Regions from separate parts of the Arthrobacter sp. 2762 genome, predicted to be linked through region 2. Evidence: riboswitches for the same ligand, from Rfam matches in the RefSeq annotation. Region 2 holds a riboswitch; the other holds the start of a gene.
What was found. Region 2 has a riboswitch for thiamine pyrophosphate ahead of thiC (phosphomethylpyrimidine synthase ThiC). Riboswitches for the same ligand answer to the same signal wherever they lie in the genome.

Region 1 (7,574 bases), on a different contig from region 2:
AGTTAAGCGAGGCGGCGACGGTGAGTGCCGGAACGCTGTTGGGGACGGGACTTGCGACGGCGGCAGTGTCCGGTTTCGTGCCTCTCCTCCTGGGCGGACAGGTGTTCCAGAGCGCGATCATCGAGTTTTGGCTGCCTGTGTTCGGTGACGTCAAGTTCGTCACGTCCACGATCTTCGACATCGGCGTCTACATCGTGGTGGTGGGCTTGGCGCTCGACGTTCTACGAAGCCTGGGCGCCGAGATCGACGAACATTTTGAAGAGAAGGGGGCGAAGGCCGGAAAGACCAGAGTCGTCGAGTCTGCGCCCGCTGAGACTGCCGCTTCCGGGAAGGGCAACCCATGAGCATCAACCTGACCCTCCTGATCGTCATGGGTGTGCTGTATGCCTGCGGCATCTACCTGATTTTGGAGCGGAGCCTGACGCGCGTCCTGCTTGGCTTGATGCTGCTTGCCAACGCGACCAACCTGCTGATCCTCAGTACGGGAGGGTACGCCGGCCTGGCTCCTCTGTTCGACAAGGAAACAGCCTCCAGTGAGTACAACGACCCCCTGCCACAGGCGTTGATCCTCACATCCATCGTCATTTCATTCGCCGTCACCGCCTTCATGCTCGGCATCATCTACCGGACCTGGGCCCTGGCACGGCAGGACGAGATCCAGGATGACATCGAAGACCGCCGCGTAGCCCGGACTCCGAGCTTCGACGCGGAAGACGACGCCATTGTCCCGCTGGAAACATCGGAGTTTGCGATCACTCCGGCCAGCCCCGAAGACCGTGCCCAGCCGGACGCGACCGAAAAGCCCAACACGGTAAGAACCAAGGAAGGAGGCAGCGCGTGAATCTCGCAAACCTGTCGCCACTGGCTGTCCTCCTACCGATCCTCGGCGCAGCCCTGGCGTTCGTGCTGATCCGGCATACGGCTGCGCAGCGGGTAGTCAGCATCGTGATCCTCAGCGCGACACTCCTGCTCGAATGCCTGCTCCTGGCGTCCGTGTGGGAGGGAGGCACCACATCCGTCACGCTGGGTGGTTGGCTGCCGCCGTGGGGCGTGGTGTTGGTGGTTGATCAGTTCTCCTCGCTCATGCTGGTGGTTTCCACCGTGGTAAGCCTCGCCGTCCTGATCTACGCCACCGGCCAAGGCATGGCTGACGGCGACCAGGAAGCGCCCGTCTCGATCTTCCACCCCACCTATCTGATCCTGGTGGCGGGCGTATCCAATGCCTTCCTGACTGGTGACCTTTTCAACCTCTACGTGGGTTTCGAAATCCTGCTGACGGCAAGCTACGTGCTGATGACCCTTGGCGGGACGGGGCCCCGCATCCGTGCCGGCGTCACGTATGTGGTGGTGTCCGTGGTGTCGTCGGTCCTGTTCCTTATCGCCATCGCCATGATTTACGGAGCTACGGGGACCATCACCATGGCGGACCTCGCCATCAAGCTGGCCGAGCTGGATCAAGGAACCCAGAATCTGCTTCACGTGATGCTGCTGGTGGCGTTCGGAATCAAGGCGGCCGTATTCCCGCTGTCGTTCTGGCTTCCCGACTCCTATCCAACCGCTCCGGCTCCGGTCACAGCAGTGTTTGCCGGTTTGCTGACCAAGGTGGGTGTTTACGCCATGGTCCGCACCGAGACACTCCTCTTCCCCGGCGACACCCTCAACGTGCCCTTGATGGTGGTGGCTCTGCTGACCATGGTGGTGGGCATCCTGGGTGCCTTGGCGCAGAGCGACATCAAACGTCTCTTGTCCTTCACCCTGGTCAGCCACATCGGCTACATGGTGTTCGGCTTGGCAATGTCGTCTGTCACGGGCCTTGGCGCGGCGGTGTTCTATGTGGCGCACCACATCACCGTGCAGACCAGCCTGTTCCTGGTCACCGGCCTGATTGAGCGGCGGGGCGGTTCGTCGTCCATTGACCGCTTGGGTGGCCTGGCCAAGCTCTCACCACTCCTTGCCCTGTTGTTCTTCGTCCCGGCGATGAACCTTGCGGGCATCCCGCCATTCTCGGGTTTCCTGGGCAAGCTCGGGCTCCTCCAAGCGGGCGTGCAACTGGGTACGCCGCTGGCCATCGTTTTGGTAGTGGGCGGCGTCGTCACCAGCCTCCTGACCTTGTTGGCAATTGCCCGTGTTTGGAACAGGGCATTTTGGCGCAAGCCCGAGGACGCCGAGTACCCGGATCCGGTGCTTCAGGCCCCAGGCAACGTGGGGGTACTTCCCCGGACAATGGTGGGCTCCACCGCGGGCCTTGTGGCCTTCGGTGTTGCGCTCACAGTCTTTGCGGGCCCACTCTTCCACCTCGCCGACGGCTCGGCGGAAATCATGTTGGACCGTACTGCCTACATCCATTCAGTCCTGGGGGACTCTGCACAGGTGCCAGCAGTGGGTCAGTCAGGGGCTGCCAAATGAGCCGAAAACCAATCTCCTTCCGCACTGAACTGCCGCTGTTGGTATGGCTGGTCATCGTCTGGGGCGCCCTGTGGCGGGACTTCAGCCCGGGCAACCTGCTGTTCGGTGCACTCATCGCTGTGCTCGTGGCCAAGTTCTTCTACCTTCCGCCGGTGGAGCTTAGCGGCAGGTTCAATGTTCTCCGCGCCATTTCCTTCGCCCTGGTATTCCTGGGCAAAGTGGCGGCAGCGAGCTTCCTGGTCCTCTACCTGGCCGTAGTGAAGGGGCCAAAGGTGCGTAGCGCCGTCGTCGCTGTTCCGTTGCGCAGCCATTCGGACCTCATAGTGACGGCAACCGGGCACGTAATCTCCCTGATCCCGGGCTCGCTGGTGGTGGAAGTGGACCGCTCGACGTCCACGCTTTATCTGCACGCGCTCAATATTTATGAGGAAGCCGGAATTGCCAAGATCCGTCAGGAAGTTCAGAACATCGAGGCCACGCTGATCCGGATCATGGGAACGCGCGAGGAACTCGACGCACTCCAGGATGAACCAAGCCCGGGTCTGGAAGGGGCAGCACTGTGAAAGAACTCGTTCTGCTGGTGACAGCTGTCATTCTGAGCTTGGCTGCGGTGGGAGCGATCATCCGCATCGCGATCGGCCCCTCTTTGTTGGACCGCGTTTTGGCATCGGATGTCCTGCTGGCCATTCTCGGCGCCGCGCTTGCGATCGATATGGCGATGAACCGGCACCTGAACAACCTGGTGTTACTCGTGGCTCTCGCGGTGATCGGCTTCGTAGGCTCCGTAACATTTGCCCGATTTGTAGCCGATCGGAGGGATCACAGCAATGAGTCCTGAAGCTACCGGCGTGGATGCCGTGATTGATGCAGTGACGGCCGTGTTCCTTGTGGTGGGTGCCCTGATGTCGCTCGGCGCCGCGATTGGCCTTTTGCGGTTCCCCGATCTCATGAGCCGCATGCACGCGGCAACCAAGCCGCAGGTCCTGGGTCTTTTCCTCATGCTTGCGGCCATGGGTCTGCAAATGCGCACATGGTGGGTTTGGCCGGTTCTTGTGGTGGCCTGGATTTTCCAGCTACTCACCGCACCGGTCTCCGCCCACATGGTGGGCCGCTCCGCTTACCGAACCAAGCATGGGCACCGCGAACTGCTCACCAAGGATGAGCTTGAAGCGGTTGTCCAAAGGGCGGCCGGCGACGGTTCCACCCCGGACGCTTAGAACAACGCGGGGTCACTTAGGCGCCCTCCCGACGGCGGTGAGGGAGCCTAAGTGACCCCACGTTGGAATGCCTATGCGCGGCCTAGACGATGTCCTGCGTTTTGGCGAAGCGGGCGATGGCACGTTGGGTGCCACGGCTCGCGAAAACCTGGATGAGCGTGCTGACGAAGGCCGAAATCAGCGCGAACGACAAGGCTGAGCGGAGGCTCGTTTCCATATCGTCGTGGCCTGTGGGCGGCTTGTTGCCCGTGGCCTTTTCCCAGCCCTTGTTGACCAACTTGGTGCCGACGAATCCGGCTGCAAGGCTTACTCCGGCACCCAGCAGCTTGAAAAAGAGGTTCATGCCCCCAGCCTAGCCTCACATCCAGGTGGCTTGGGACTAGCGGCGGTTTTCCCGTTCTTTGAGGAAAACTGCCATGGAGCCGCGTGGTGCAAGGACAGGGACAACATTGTGATCGGCTTCCCAGACGGCATCTACTGTTCCGAGACCGGCAATTTCCTTGAGCAGGTAATACGTGGGTGGCATCAGCTGTAATTTACCGGCCGCCTCGGCCGCCAGGATCCCGTCCACCGGCATCCAGAGTGATTGCCACGCTTCTGTGGTTTGGTGCTGGGGTGCTGCTTCCGGATCCGGCTTGGCAACATAGAAGTACGTGTCGAAGCGCTTGGGCATGTCCGTCGGCGTGACCCAGTTGGCCCAGGGGCGAAGGTCTGAGGCATCAAGGCGAAGTCCGGCCTCCTCCCAAACCTCCCGCAGGGCAGCGGTGAGCACCATGCCTGACTTTGCCGGGGCCTGTTGAGGATCGACGGCGATGGAACTCAGATGCCAGTCTGCAGCGTGCTGTTCCAGCAGCTCAGCCGGGTAATCCCATCCGTCCTGGTCTGCGGCATCAACCCGGCCTCCCGGAAAGACCACCATGCCGGCGGCGAAGTCCATGGTGGCAACCCTGTGCTGCACGAAGGCTTCGAGCCCGCCCGGGGTGTCGCGGAGCAGGATGACGCTCGCGGCAAGGCGGGGTTGGGGAACGGGGATGTCCGTAGTGGGAAGGTCCGTCATGAAATACCCCTTTGCCGCGTCGATTCTGCTGGATCATTGTCTCAGGTCTGGTTGTGGGGCCTGGTGTGCGTGCTAAGACGAGAGAATGGGGCGCCAAGCGCCCCCGCAACGCAGGAAAAGGGGAGCCAACCGCTTTGTGACCAACCCCAGCGCGCACGAACACCCACAGGTGTAAACTGAACCACGCCCATAAGGGCAGATTAATAACGACAGGGGAGCGCCGCCGTCGGACCTTGCAGAGATGCAGGAGACGCGAGGGCGCTGAGAGTGCGGACAGCCGCAGACCCTCGAACCTGATCCGGTTAGTACCGGCGCAAGGGAGTCGAGCTTCTCAGAGTGTCCGGATCCGGGCGGCGCAGGCCGACCGGGGGTTTCCGGGGAGCACTTTCCCCTCCTGTACCTCAGGAGGCAGAAAAATGACCACGGCAAGCGTGAAGAAGACCAGTTATAACTGGCGTGTTGTAGACATCGTGGTGGCAGCTTTGATTGCCATCGCCGGCGGCGTGATCTTCTGGGCCTGGTCCCAGGGCGCCGCAATCGTATCCATCCCCATGAACGCCACGTATCCGCCGCTCACCGGTTTGATTGCCGGTGGCTGGATGATCCCCGCCGTCCTGGGCATGCTCATCATCCGCAAGCCGGGCGCAGCCCTGTTCTGCGAAGCCGTCGCCGCCACCGGTGAACTCATCATGGGTTCCCAGTACGGCACAACCGTCCTCATCTCCGGCATCCTCCAAGGACTGGGCGCGGAACTCGTCTTCGCTGCGTTCCGGTACAAGAAATTCAACCTTTCCACTGCACTCCTCGCAGGCGCGGGCTCCGGCCTCTTCTGCGGTCTCAACGATTCCTTCCTGCCTTGGGGCTGGAACATCGCCTACGAAGCAATCGACAAGCTGGCCTACATCGCCTTCACCACGCTCTCCGGTGCGATCATCGCCGGCGCGCTGTCCTGGGTTGCCACCCGCGGGCTGGCCAAGACCGGCGTCCTCAGCTCCTTCGCGTCGCGCAAGGCTGCTTCGGAGCCCGTCTTCAACTAATGCCTGCCACGCAAAGCAGCGGCCAGGTGCGGCCTGCCGCCATCACCGCCCAAGGGTGGGGATGGCGGCATGCCGGGCGTTCCACACCCGCCATACAGGACCTCGACCTCCGGATCGGGCCCGGCGAGCGTGTGCTCTTGCTGGGTCCATCGGGCGCAGGGAAGTCGACACTGCTCCATGCCCTCGCCGGTGTGCTGGGTGACGAGGAAGACGATTCGGACGAGACCGGCTCGCTGTTGATCGACGGCCTCGCTCCCCGCGAACAGCGCGGCCGTGCAGGTCTGATGCAGCAGGATCCGGAAACCCAGGTGGTGCTCTCACGGGTGGGTGACGACGTCGCGTTTGGCGCCGAAAACCTTGCCGTTCCCCGGGATGAAATTTGGGCCCGCGTCCATGAAGCGCTCGACGACGTTGGGTTGCGCACCGCTGCAGGCGGCGGTTTGGCACTGGATCACCCAACGGCGGCACTCTCCGGCGGGCAGAAGCAGCGCCTCGTGTTGGCTGGCATCCTGGCGATGCGGCCCGGGCTGATCCTTCTTGACGAACCTACGGCCAACCTCGATCCGGTGGGCGTGCTTGAGGTTCGAGACGCCGTTCAGCGCTGCCTGGACAAGACCGGTGCCACTTTGGTTGTCGTGGAACACCGTGTGTCCGTGTGGAAGGACCTGGTGGACAGGATCGTGGTCCTCCAGCCACCCTCGGCTGGGGGCGGTGTGCTCCTGGACGGCCCCCCGGATCAGGTGCTCACAGAGGCCCGCACCATGCTGATGGCAGCGGGAGTGTGGGTGCCGGGGTACGTTCCGGTTACTCGCGCCCGCAGGAGCACAAGTCAGGAAATGGGCGGCCATGAATCCACCGCCCAACTCCTCCTGGTGGCACAGGATCTGGCTGTCTCCCGTGAGAAGTCGCGCCGTCGCCGCTTCAAAACCATCCCACCCGTCCCCGTGCAATCGGGTATCAGTGCACAAGTACGGGCTGGCCAGGCACTCACCATCACGGGTCCGAACGGTGCCGGCAAATCTACTTTTGCGCTCACGTTGGCCGGCCTTCTGGCGCCCGTGGACGGCAAGGTGAGTGCCGCCGTCGAGCTTTCCGAGGGAGCTGGAATCGACCCGTTCAAGTGGAAGGCGGATCAGCTGATTTCGCGCATTGGCACCGTGTTCCAGGAACCGGAGCACCAGTTCGTGACGGGCAAGGTCCTGGACGAGCTGATGTTCGGGCCGAAGCATCTGGGACACGGTGAAGAACGCGTGGATGAATTGGTGGAGCGTTTGCGGCTCACGCATTTGGTGGACGCGAACCCTTACACATTGTCCGGTGGCGAGAAGCGCAGGTTGTCCGTGGCCACGGTCCTGGCGGCCCACCCTAAGGTGCTGGTGCTTGACGAGCCCACGTTCGGCCAGGACGCCAACACCTGGGCAGAGTTGGCATCGTTCCTCTCGGAACTGCTGGACGCCGGAACGGCCGTTGTGTCCGTGACGCACGACGAAGAATTCAGTGCGGTCCTTGGCGGCACGGAGCTCCGGCTGGATCCGGCGACGCCGCAAGTTCCGGACCCGCACAGCGAAGCAGCCCGCCAGGAAGCCGGTGCCGCATGAGGGACGCCCTGAACCTGCGCGGCAACCACGCCCTCCTCACGCGGGCCAACCCCTTGGTTAAGTTCGTATCCGTGTTCCTCATTTCACTGGTGCTTGCGTTGTCTATCGACTGGGTATCCGCTTCAACGGCGCTCGTCGCCGAGCTGGCCCTGTTCCCGCTGGCTGGCCTCACGCTGGGGCTTCTATGGCAGCGGGCCTGGCCGCTCATCATCGCTGCAGCGATTGGTGGCTGGAGCACCGCAATCGTGGCGGCTGACAG
Region 2 (7,574 bases):
AAGTTCGCCGACCAGGAAGACTTCACCCTGGATGACTTCCTCGCCCAGATGCAGCAGATCCGCAACATGGGTTCCATGAAGAAGATGCTCATGATGATGCCGGGTGCCCAAAACATCCGCCAGCAACTGGAGAACTTCGACGAACGCGAAATTGATCGTGTTGAGGCAATCGTCAGGTCCATGACGCCGCACGAGCGCGTTGCTCCCAAAATCATCAACGGCTCTCGCCGTGCCCGCATCGCAAAGGGTTCAGGTGTGCACGTCTCGGAGGTCAACGGCCTTCTGGAGCGCTTCGCCCAGGCCCAGAAAATGATGAAGAAGATGGCCCAGGGTGGCATGCCGGGCATGCCTGGAATGGGTGGTCCCGGCGGCGGCCGCAAGGGTGGCAAGAACGCTCCCAAGAAGAAGGCGCGCTCCGGTAACCCCGCAAAGGCAGCCCAGGAACTGCGCGACGCCGAGGCCAAGCGGGCCAACGCGGCTTCGGCAGCGCCTACGGGAGCAGCATTCGGCCAGGGCGCTGCGGACTTCGATCCGTCCACGCTGAACCTCCCCAAGGGCTTCGAGAAATTCCTGGGTAAGTAACCCGATTTTCCATCCCAGCCAAAATGACAGTTGACGCCGTTGTGAAAGCCCATAACGGCGCCAACTGCTCTTTTGGCGGGGATGTCAGGGCTCTGGACTAGGGTGAATCCATGCACAAGCAGCGCGTAGTCTTCGTCCACGGACTGGGGAGCTTTGGCGCATCGGCATGGCCCAAGCAGCACGGCATGGCCCTGTCCTATGACGCGCTTTTCCTCCGCCGGCACGGCTTTGATCCCGTGGCCGAACCCTTGGAATCCGATGTCGCTGCTGACATCGGCATCGTCCTGTCTTCGCTGGCGGATTCAGGTGGCGGCCATATCGTGGCTCATGAGCAGGGCGCAATCTCTGCAATGCTCGCAGCGGTTGAACGGCCGGACCTGGTGCACTCCCTGACACTCGTTGAGCCGGCCTGTTTATCCTTGACGGCCGAGCTGCCCGCTACGGCATTCCATCGTTCGCTGATGGAGCCGCTGTTTGACGTGCGGAACCAAGTCAACGACGCCGACTACGAACGTGAGTACTTCAGGCGCGCGTTTTCAGCCGAAGCGGGCGGGCTGGACAGTCCGGAAGCGCGCCGTTCCGCACGTCGCCTTCGGCTCCAGGCGCCCCCTTGGGAGGCGCCCTTGCACATCGTCCCTGGCGTACCGACCCTTGTCCTTACGGGCGGGTGGGAGCCATTGTATGAAGAAATTGCCAGGTACCTGGAGGAAACCGGCGCCCTCCGACGCATAGCAGCGGGAGGGCACCGGCCTCAGGACTCGGGGGATGGAGACCGGATTATTCGCTCTTTTGTAGCTGACGTCGTCCGGACGAGGTCAGTTAAGGTTTCCTGACGCGCCCGCCGCTTGGGTGGAGGGCGCCTGGGTAGAGGGAACCTGCAGCTCCGGGAGGTAGACCTTGCCGCCTGATGCCAGGAACTCTTCGCTCTTCTCCCGCATCCCGCTGTACATTTCCGCAATGGCTGCCTGCGACTCCGCTGATCCGTATTCGTCGCGGATGTCCTGGCTGATGCGCATGGAACAGAATTTGGGTCCGCACATCGAGCAGAAGTGGGCTGTCTTCGCCGGTTCCGCTGGAAGTGTTTCGTCGTGGAATGCCTCTGCCGTGACAGGGTCCAGGGAAAGTGCGAACTGGTCGCGCCAACGGAATTCGAAGCGGGCCTTGGACAGGGCATCGTCGCGTTCGTTCGCGCCAGGGTGGCCCTTGGCGAGGTCAGCGGCGTGCGCCGCGATCTTGTACGTGATGACGCCGGTCTTGACGTCGTCTTTGTTCGGCAGCCCGAGGTGCTCCTTCGGCGTCACGTAGCAGAGCATGGCGGTGCCGTAGCGGGCGATCTCCGTGGCGCCGATGGCTGAAGTGATGTGGTCGTAGCCGGGGGCAACATCAGTGACCAGGGGACCCAGTGTGTAGAACGGTGCGCCCTTGCAGAGTTCCTGTTGGCGCTCTACGTTCTCCCGGACCAGGTGGAACGGCACGTGGCCGGGTCCTTCGACCATCACCTGGACGTCGAACTCCCAGGCCCGCTGCGTCAGTTCGGCGAGGGTGTCCAGCTCGGCGAACTGGGCAGCGTCGTTGGCATCTGCCGTGGCGCCCGGGCGCAGCCCGTCGCCCAGGGAGAACGCGACATCGTACTTGGCGAAAATTTCGCACAGCTCATCGAAGTGCGTGTAGAGGAAGTTTTCCTGGTGGTGCGCCAGGCACCAACCAGCCATGATCGAGCCGCCACGGGAAACGATGCCGGTGACGCGGTTGGCTGTCAGCGGCACGTAACGAAGCAGCACGCCTGCATGGATGGTCATGTAGTCAACACCCTGCTCGCACTGCTCGATGACGGTGTCGCGGAAGATCTCCCACGTGAGTTTGTTGGCTTCGCCGTTGACCTTTTCAAGGGCCTGGTAGATCGGGACAGTTCCGATGGGGACGGGGGAGTTGCGGATGATCCACTCACGGGTGGTGTGGATGTCATCTCCGGTGGACAGGTCCATAACGGTGTCGGCACCCCATTGCGTCGCCCACTGCAGCTTGTCTACTTCTTCGGCAATGGAGCTCGTGACGGCGGAGTTGCCGATGTTGGCATTGATCTTGACCAGGAATGCCTTGCCGATGATCATCGGCTCGGATTCCGGGTGGTTGATGTTGTTGGGAATGATTGCCCGGCCTGCGGCGACTTCACTCCTGACGAGTTCAACATCGCAGTTCTCACGCAACGCCACGAACTGCATTTCAGGCGTGATGACGCCCTGCCTGGCGTAGTGCATCTGGGTGACGGTCTTGCCCTCGACGGCGCGGCGGGGCACCGGCTGCGCGCCCTTCCACTCTGCTGACGCTGCTCCGCGGCGGACGGCCGACTTGCCGTCGTCGAGCAGGTTCCGTTCGCGGCCGGAGTACGCTTCCGTGTCGCCGCGGCCCTCAATCCAAGCGGCCCGGAAGGGCTCCAGGCCCACTACGGGATCGCTGCCCGGCCCCGCGGTTCGGTACACCTGCAGTGGAGCGTTTGCTTCGCCGTTGGGGGACGGTTCAAGAGCGATCTCCGTGACGGGGACCCGGATGCCGTTCGCGGGGTCTTCCAGCCACGCCAGCGAATGGGATTTCAGCGACTGTGTGACGCTTCCCGCCGTATTTTCGCTGGTATTGGCCTGGCTTTGGGCAGGGCTGTGCTGTGTTTCGGTGGTGCTCAAAGGATTACTCACTTCCTTCGCCGGCATTACCCGGACAGGTTCAACGGTCGCAGACTGCCTCAGTCCGATCTCAGCCCCTGCAGGGGCCCCCGTGTGGTCGTAGACGAAGCTACCACAGCCCGCGGCCTGAGCCCCAGTCATATCCGAACACGTCGAGCCTGAACCACGGTGCGCACTAGGCTTTTGCCATGGCCAACATCATCGAATTCACTGGTCCTGTGCTTGTGGCAGGAGACGACCAACGGCACGGGCTGTGGTCCGTCGATGGCAAACTGACGTTCGAACGTCCCGTGACGCCACCCGATTCCGTGCTGGATGGATGGGTCCTTCCCGGTTTTGTTGACGCCCATTGCCATATTGGACTTGGCGTTGGCGGGGCGGTTGATGAGCAGACGACTCTTGCCCAGGCGCAAGCGGACCTTCAGGCCGGTACGTTGCTGATCCGCGATGCTGGGTCGCCCAGCGACACGCGGTGGGTGCAGCAGCGCCGAGACCTGCCCCGACTCATCAGGGCAGGCCGCCACATCGCCCGGAGCCGGCGTTACCTGCGTGGCTTAGGCCACGAAGTGGAGCCGGACGAACTGGTGGAGACGGTCCGCAAGGAAGCCCGGGACGGGGACGGTTGGGTCAAGATCGTCGGAGACTGGATCGACCGCGACGCCGGTGACCTTGCAGCTTCCTTTCCCGCGGACGTGGTCCGGGATGCCATAGCGGCCGCCCATGACGAAGGGGCCCGGGTGACGGCCCACTGCTTCGCTGAAGACACCATCGACGACATGCTCGACGCCGGAATTGATTGCATTGAACACGCCACCGGCCTCTTGCCGCGGCACATTCCCCGTCTCGTTGAGCAGTCCGTCCCGATTGTTCCTACGTTGGTAAACATCGCGACTTTTCCGGATATCGCCGCCCAGGCTGCCCCGAAGTTTCCTGGGTACGCCGACCATATGACGCGTCTTTGGGAGCGACGCCGTGAGCGGGTGTTGGAGGCTTTTGAAGCCGGCGTGACGATCTTTGCGGGAACGGATGCCGGCAGCGTGATCAAGCACGGCCGGATAGCGGATGAGATGCAGGAACTGCACGACGCCGGCCTGCCGCCTGCCGCCGTCCTCGACGCCGCCTGCTGGCGGGCCCGAAAGTGGCTGGGAGCCGAAGGAATCAGCGAAGGTGCCAGTGCCGACGTCGTGGTCTGCCGTGAGGATCCTCGCCAGAGGATCCGTACCGTCGGGAGCCTGAACCATGTTGTCCTGCGAGGAAACGTAGTCCGCTAGGAATAAATTGAAGCTTCAAGTAATTTAGATAGGTAGAACGTGCCGAAGGGCGGCCACCTATGAACCGGGAGCTTCACATGACCACAGCATCAAGCCAGGACCTCCTTCCTGCCGAACTCACCATGGGCACCGTCATGCTCAAGGTTGGCGACATGAAGCTCATGAGTGACTACTACCTAAGGGCTCTGGGCCTTGAGGTTGTTGCCGAGCAGGACGGCGGACTTTACTTGGGGCGGCTGGGGAAGCCGGTGGTTCACCTCGCACCCGCCGCCGGCCTGCAGATTCCGGGTCGCGGCGAAGCGGGACTTTTCCATACGGCCATCCTTTTCCAGGACCAGCCGTCCCTTGCGGCCACGATCGCCACGGCCGCCGAATATGAACCACGCGCATTTGTGGGCAGTGCCGACCATCTGGTGAGTGAAGCGTTCTATTTCACTGATCCCGAAGGCAATGGGATTGAGCTCTATTACGACAAGCCGCGCGATGTCTGGCAGTGGGATGGCAAGAATGTGGTTATGGACAACGTTGCTTTGCCGCCCCAGCGCTTCCTCCAGCAACACTTGAGTGAGGCTGCCGTGACTGGCCAGCGGGAAGCCGCTGCCGGCGTCGGGCACGTGCACCTCCAAGTAGGTGACGTGCAGACCGCCCAGGATTTTTATGTGGACACGCTGGGTTTTGAGAGGACAGCGGGCTGGCATGGGCAGGCGTTGTTTGTTTCCGCGGGCGGCTACCACCACCATATGGCGATGAACGTGTGGAACAGCCGCGGGGCCGGGCCTCGCCGGGATACCCTGGGCCTGGGCGAAGTCCTGATCGAGGTTCCATCTGCCGATGACGTCGCCGCACTGGCTGACCGGCTGAAAGTTGCGTCCGTGGCGAACCACCATACGGGCCTGGAACTGCAGTTCGAAGACCCCTGGCGCAACAAGCTGCGCGTGGCAGTGCGCTAAGCGCCCTGGCGGGAAGCGCCGTCGCACTGGCTTCCGAATGCAGGGGTCGGGACTGCACTAGGCTGGGCATTGACGGTATTTGCCCCTTGGGCCCTTGCCGCCGCCCCGTCAGCACGAAGGAATGAGAGTACTCTCCATGGGCTTTGCCGAAATTTTTGTAGCCACCCACGATGAAGCACTCAAGAGGGCGGCTGCCTTGGATCGGGGCGCCGACGTTACCGGCCCCGCCGTCAGGATTGATGGCATCACCGACTTTGAGGTCGAGCAACTGGGGGACCTTGCCGGCAAAGCCGTCCACGCTGCCGGTGCAGACTACGAGCTGGCGCTGGTGGACGTCACCAGCGACGCACTCCTTGGCGTTCCGGAAGCGATGGTGAGGGCACTCGCCGAGCTGCTGACGTATGAAAGCGAAGGTGACGGGAACGTTCTTGACGACGTCGCCGCGGCGTGGGCAGCGCAGGACGACATGCCTTTTGGTGCGGACGAATCACGTCAGTACGTGCAGCAGTTGGCCGCCTTGGCCACTGACGTGGAAAAGGCGGAGCGGTCAGGACTCTACGTCTGGTCTGTCTGACCGTTGGGGCCGGGAGTGGCGAAAGTCGTAATTACTTCCGGCATCTGGCACAATGGTCAGGTACTTGATTGGCGCGGCCCCTCTCTCCGTGCCCAAATCTTGTCCTATGGAACCCCCAAGTATGGCCCGCCCCACGGGTGCAGAACGTTGGGTTCAACCCCGTTTCAGAAACAGGAGTGACCACAAAAGTGGCCGTAAAGATTCGCCTTAAGCGCTTCGGTAAGATGCGCGCACCGTACTACCGCATTGTCGTCATGGATGCCCGCGCCAAGCGCGATGGCCGTGCCATTGAAGAAATCGGCAAGTACCACCCCACCGAAGAGCCGTCGTACATCGAGGTCGCTTCCGAGCGCGCCCAGTACTGGCTTTCCGTTGGCGCCCAGCCGACCGAGCAGGTTGCCGCGATCCTCAAGATCACCGGTGACTGGCAGAAGTTCAAGGGCCTGCCGGGCCAGGAAGGCACCCTGAAGACCAAAGCTCCGAAGGAAGCCTTCGTAGCCCCGGAGAAGGGTTCCGTCATCATTCCGGAAGCCATCACCAAGAAGGCCAAGAAGGACGAAGCCGAAGCTCCGGCCGAGGCTGAAGCAGAGACCACCGAGGCTGAGTAAATTGCTGGCAGAAGCGCTCGAGCACTTGGTCCGTGGGATCGTTGACAGCCCTGAGGATGTCAAGGTCAGTGCCAGGAACAACCGCCGCGGGGAATCCCTTGAGGTGCGCGTTCACCAGGAGGACCTCGGACGGGTGATCGGCCGTCAGGGACGTACCGCACGCGCATTGCGCACTGTGGTTGCAGCCTTGGCAGGTGGCGAGCAGGTCAGGGTCGACGTCGTCGACACCGATCGTCGCCGGTAACGCGCTCAGCAATACTTGTCTTAGATCCGGCCCCTTCACCGAATATGGTGGAGGGGCCGGATTGCTTTATCGATCATTTCACTTCCGCCGCTGCCCGGCAGCGCGGGCACAACGAGAATTCAGAGGAACCCATGCAGCTCCAGGTGGCCCGGATCGGCAAACCCCATGGCATACGCGGCGAGGTGACGGTGCAAGTGCTCACCGACGCCCCCTCCGAGCGCTTCGTCGCTGGAACCGAATTCGTCGTGGAGCCGGCCTCTGCGGGCCCGCTGACCATCCGCAGCGCCAGATGGAACAAAGACATCCTCCTGCTCGGCTTTGAAGAGATTGCAGATCGCAACGCCGCCGAGGCAATCCGTGGTGCGAAGCTCTTCGTCGAAACCGAAGAACTCGATGACGAAGACGACGAAGGCTGGTATGAGCACGAACTCGTTGGGCTGGAGGCGCGGGTTGGCTCACAGGTTGTGGGCAAAGTTGCCGCGCTGACCACACTGCCGGTTCAGGACTTGTTGACGGTCAAGACCGAGGAAGGGAAGGAAATTTTGGTTCCCTTCGTCGATGAAATCGTGCCTGAGGTCAACATCGAGGACGGGTTCATTCTCATCACACCGCCTGCTGGTCTCTTCGAAATCAACGATGACACGGCCGAGGAGTCCAAGGACGGCGC

Region 1: it holds a riboswitch for thiamine pyrophosphate, as region 2 does, so the genes downstream of both, ABIE18_RS18900 (ECF transporter S component) here and thiC (phosphomethylpyrimidine synthase ThiC) in region 2, are expected to answer to the same signal.

What each region holds. Positions count from the first base shown of each region.
Region 1 is NZ_JBEPSI010000011.1:65,193-72,766, reverse strand. Features, by position in the region: gene ABIE18_RS18940 (Na+/H+ antiporter subunit A) at 1-344, shown strand, start outside; gene ABIE18_RS18935 (Na(+)/H(+) antiporter subunit C) at 341-841, shown strand; gene ABIE18_RS18930 (Na+/H+ antiporter subunit D) at 838-2,406, shown strand; gene ABIE18_RS18925 (Na+/H+ antiporter subunit E) at 2,403-2,969, shown strand; gene ABIE18_RS18920 (MrpF/PhaF family protein) at 2,966-3,244, shown strand; gene mnhG (monovalent cation/H(+) antiporter subunit G) at 3,234-3,623, shown strand; gene ABIE18_RS18910 (DUF4235 domain-containing protein) at 3,706-3,966, opposite strand; gene ABIE18_RS18905 (NUDIX hydrolase) at 4,003-4,680, opposite strand; TPP riboswitch at 4,882-5,018, shown strand; gene ABIE18_RS18900 (ECF transporter S component) at 5,097-5,717, shown strand; gene ABIE18_RS18895 (ABC transporter ATP-binding protein) at 5,717-7,315, shown strand; gene ABIE18_RS18890 (energy-coupling factor transporter transmembrane component T family protein) at 7,312-7,574, shown strand, end outside.
Region 2 is NZ_JBEPSI010000004.1:387,177-394,750, forward strand. Features, by position in the region: gene ffh (signal recognition particle protein) at 1-582, shown strand, start outside; gene ABIE18_RS10310 (alpha/beta fold hydrolase) at 693-1,415, shown strand; gene thiC (phosphomethylpyrimidine synthase ThiC) at 1,398-3,260, opposite strand; TPP riboswitch at 3,256-3,363, opposite strand; gene ABIE18_RS10320 (amidohydrolase family protein) at 3,449-4,531, shown strand; gene ABIE18_RS10325 (VOC family protein) at 4,609-5,481, shown strand; gene ABIE18_RS10330 (hypothetical protein) at 5,618-6,055, shown strand; gene rpsP (30S ribosomal protein S16) at 6,244-6,663, shown strand; gene ABIE18_RS10340 (RNA-binding protein) at 6,665-6,907, shown strand; gene rimM (ribosome maturation factor RimM) at 7,039-7,574, shown strand, end outside.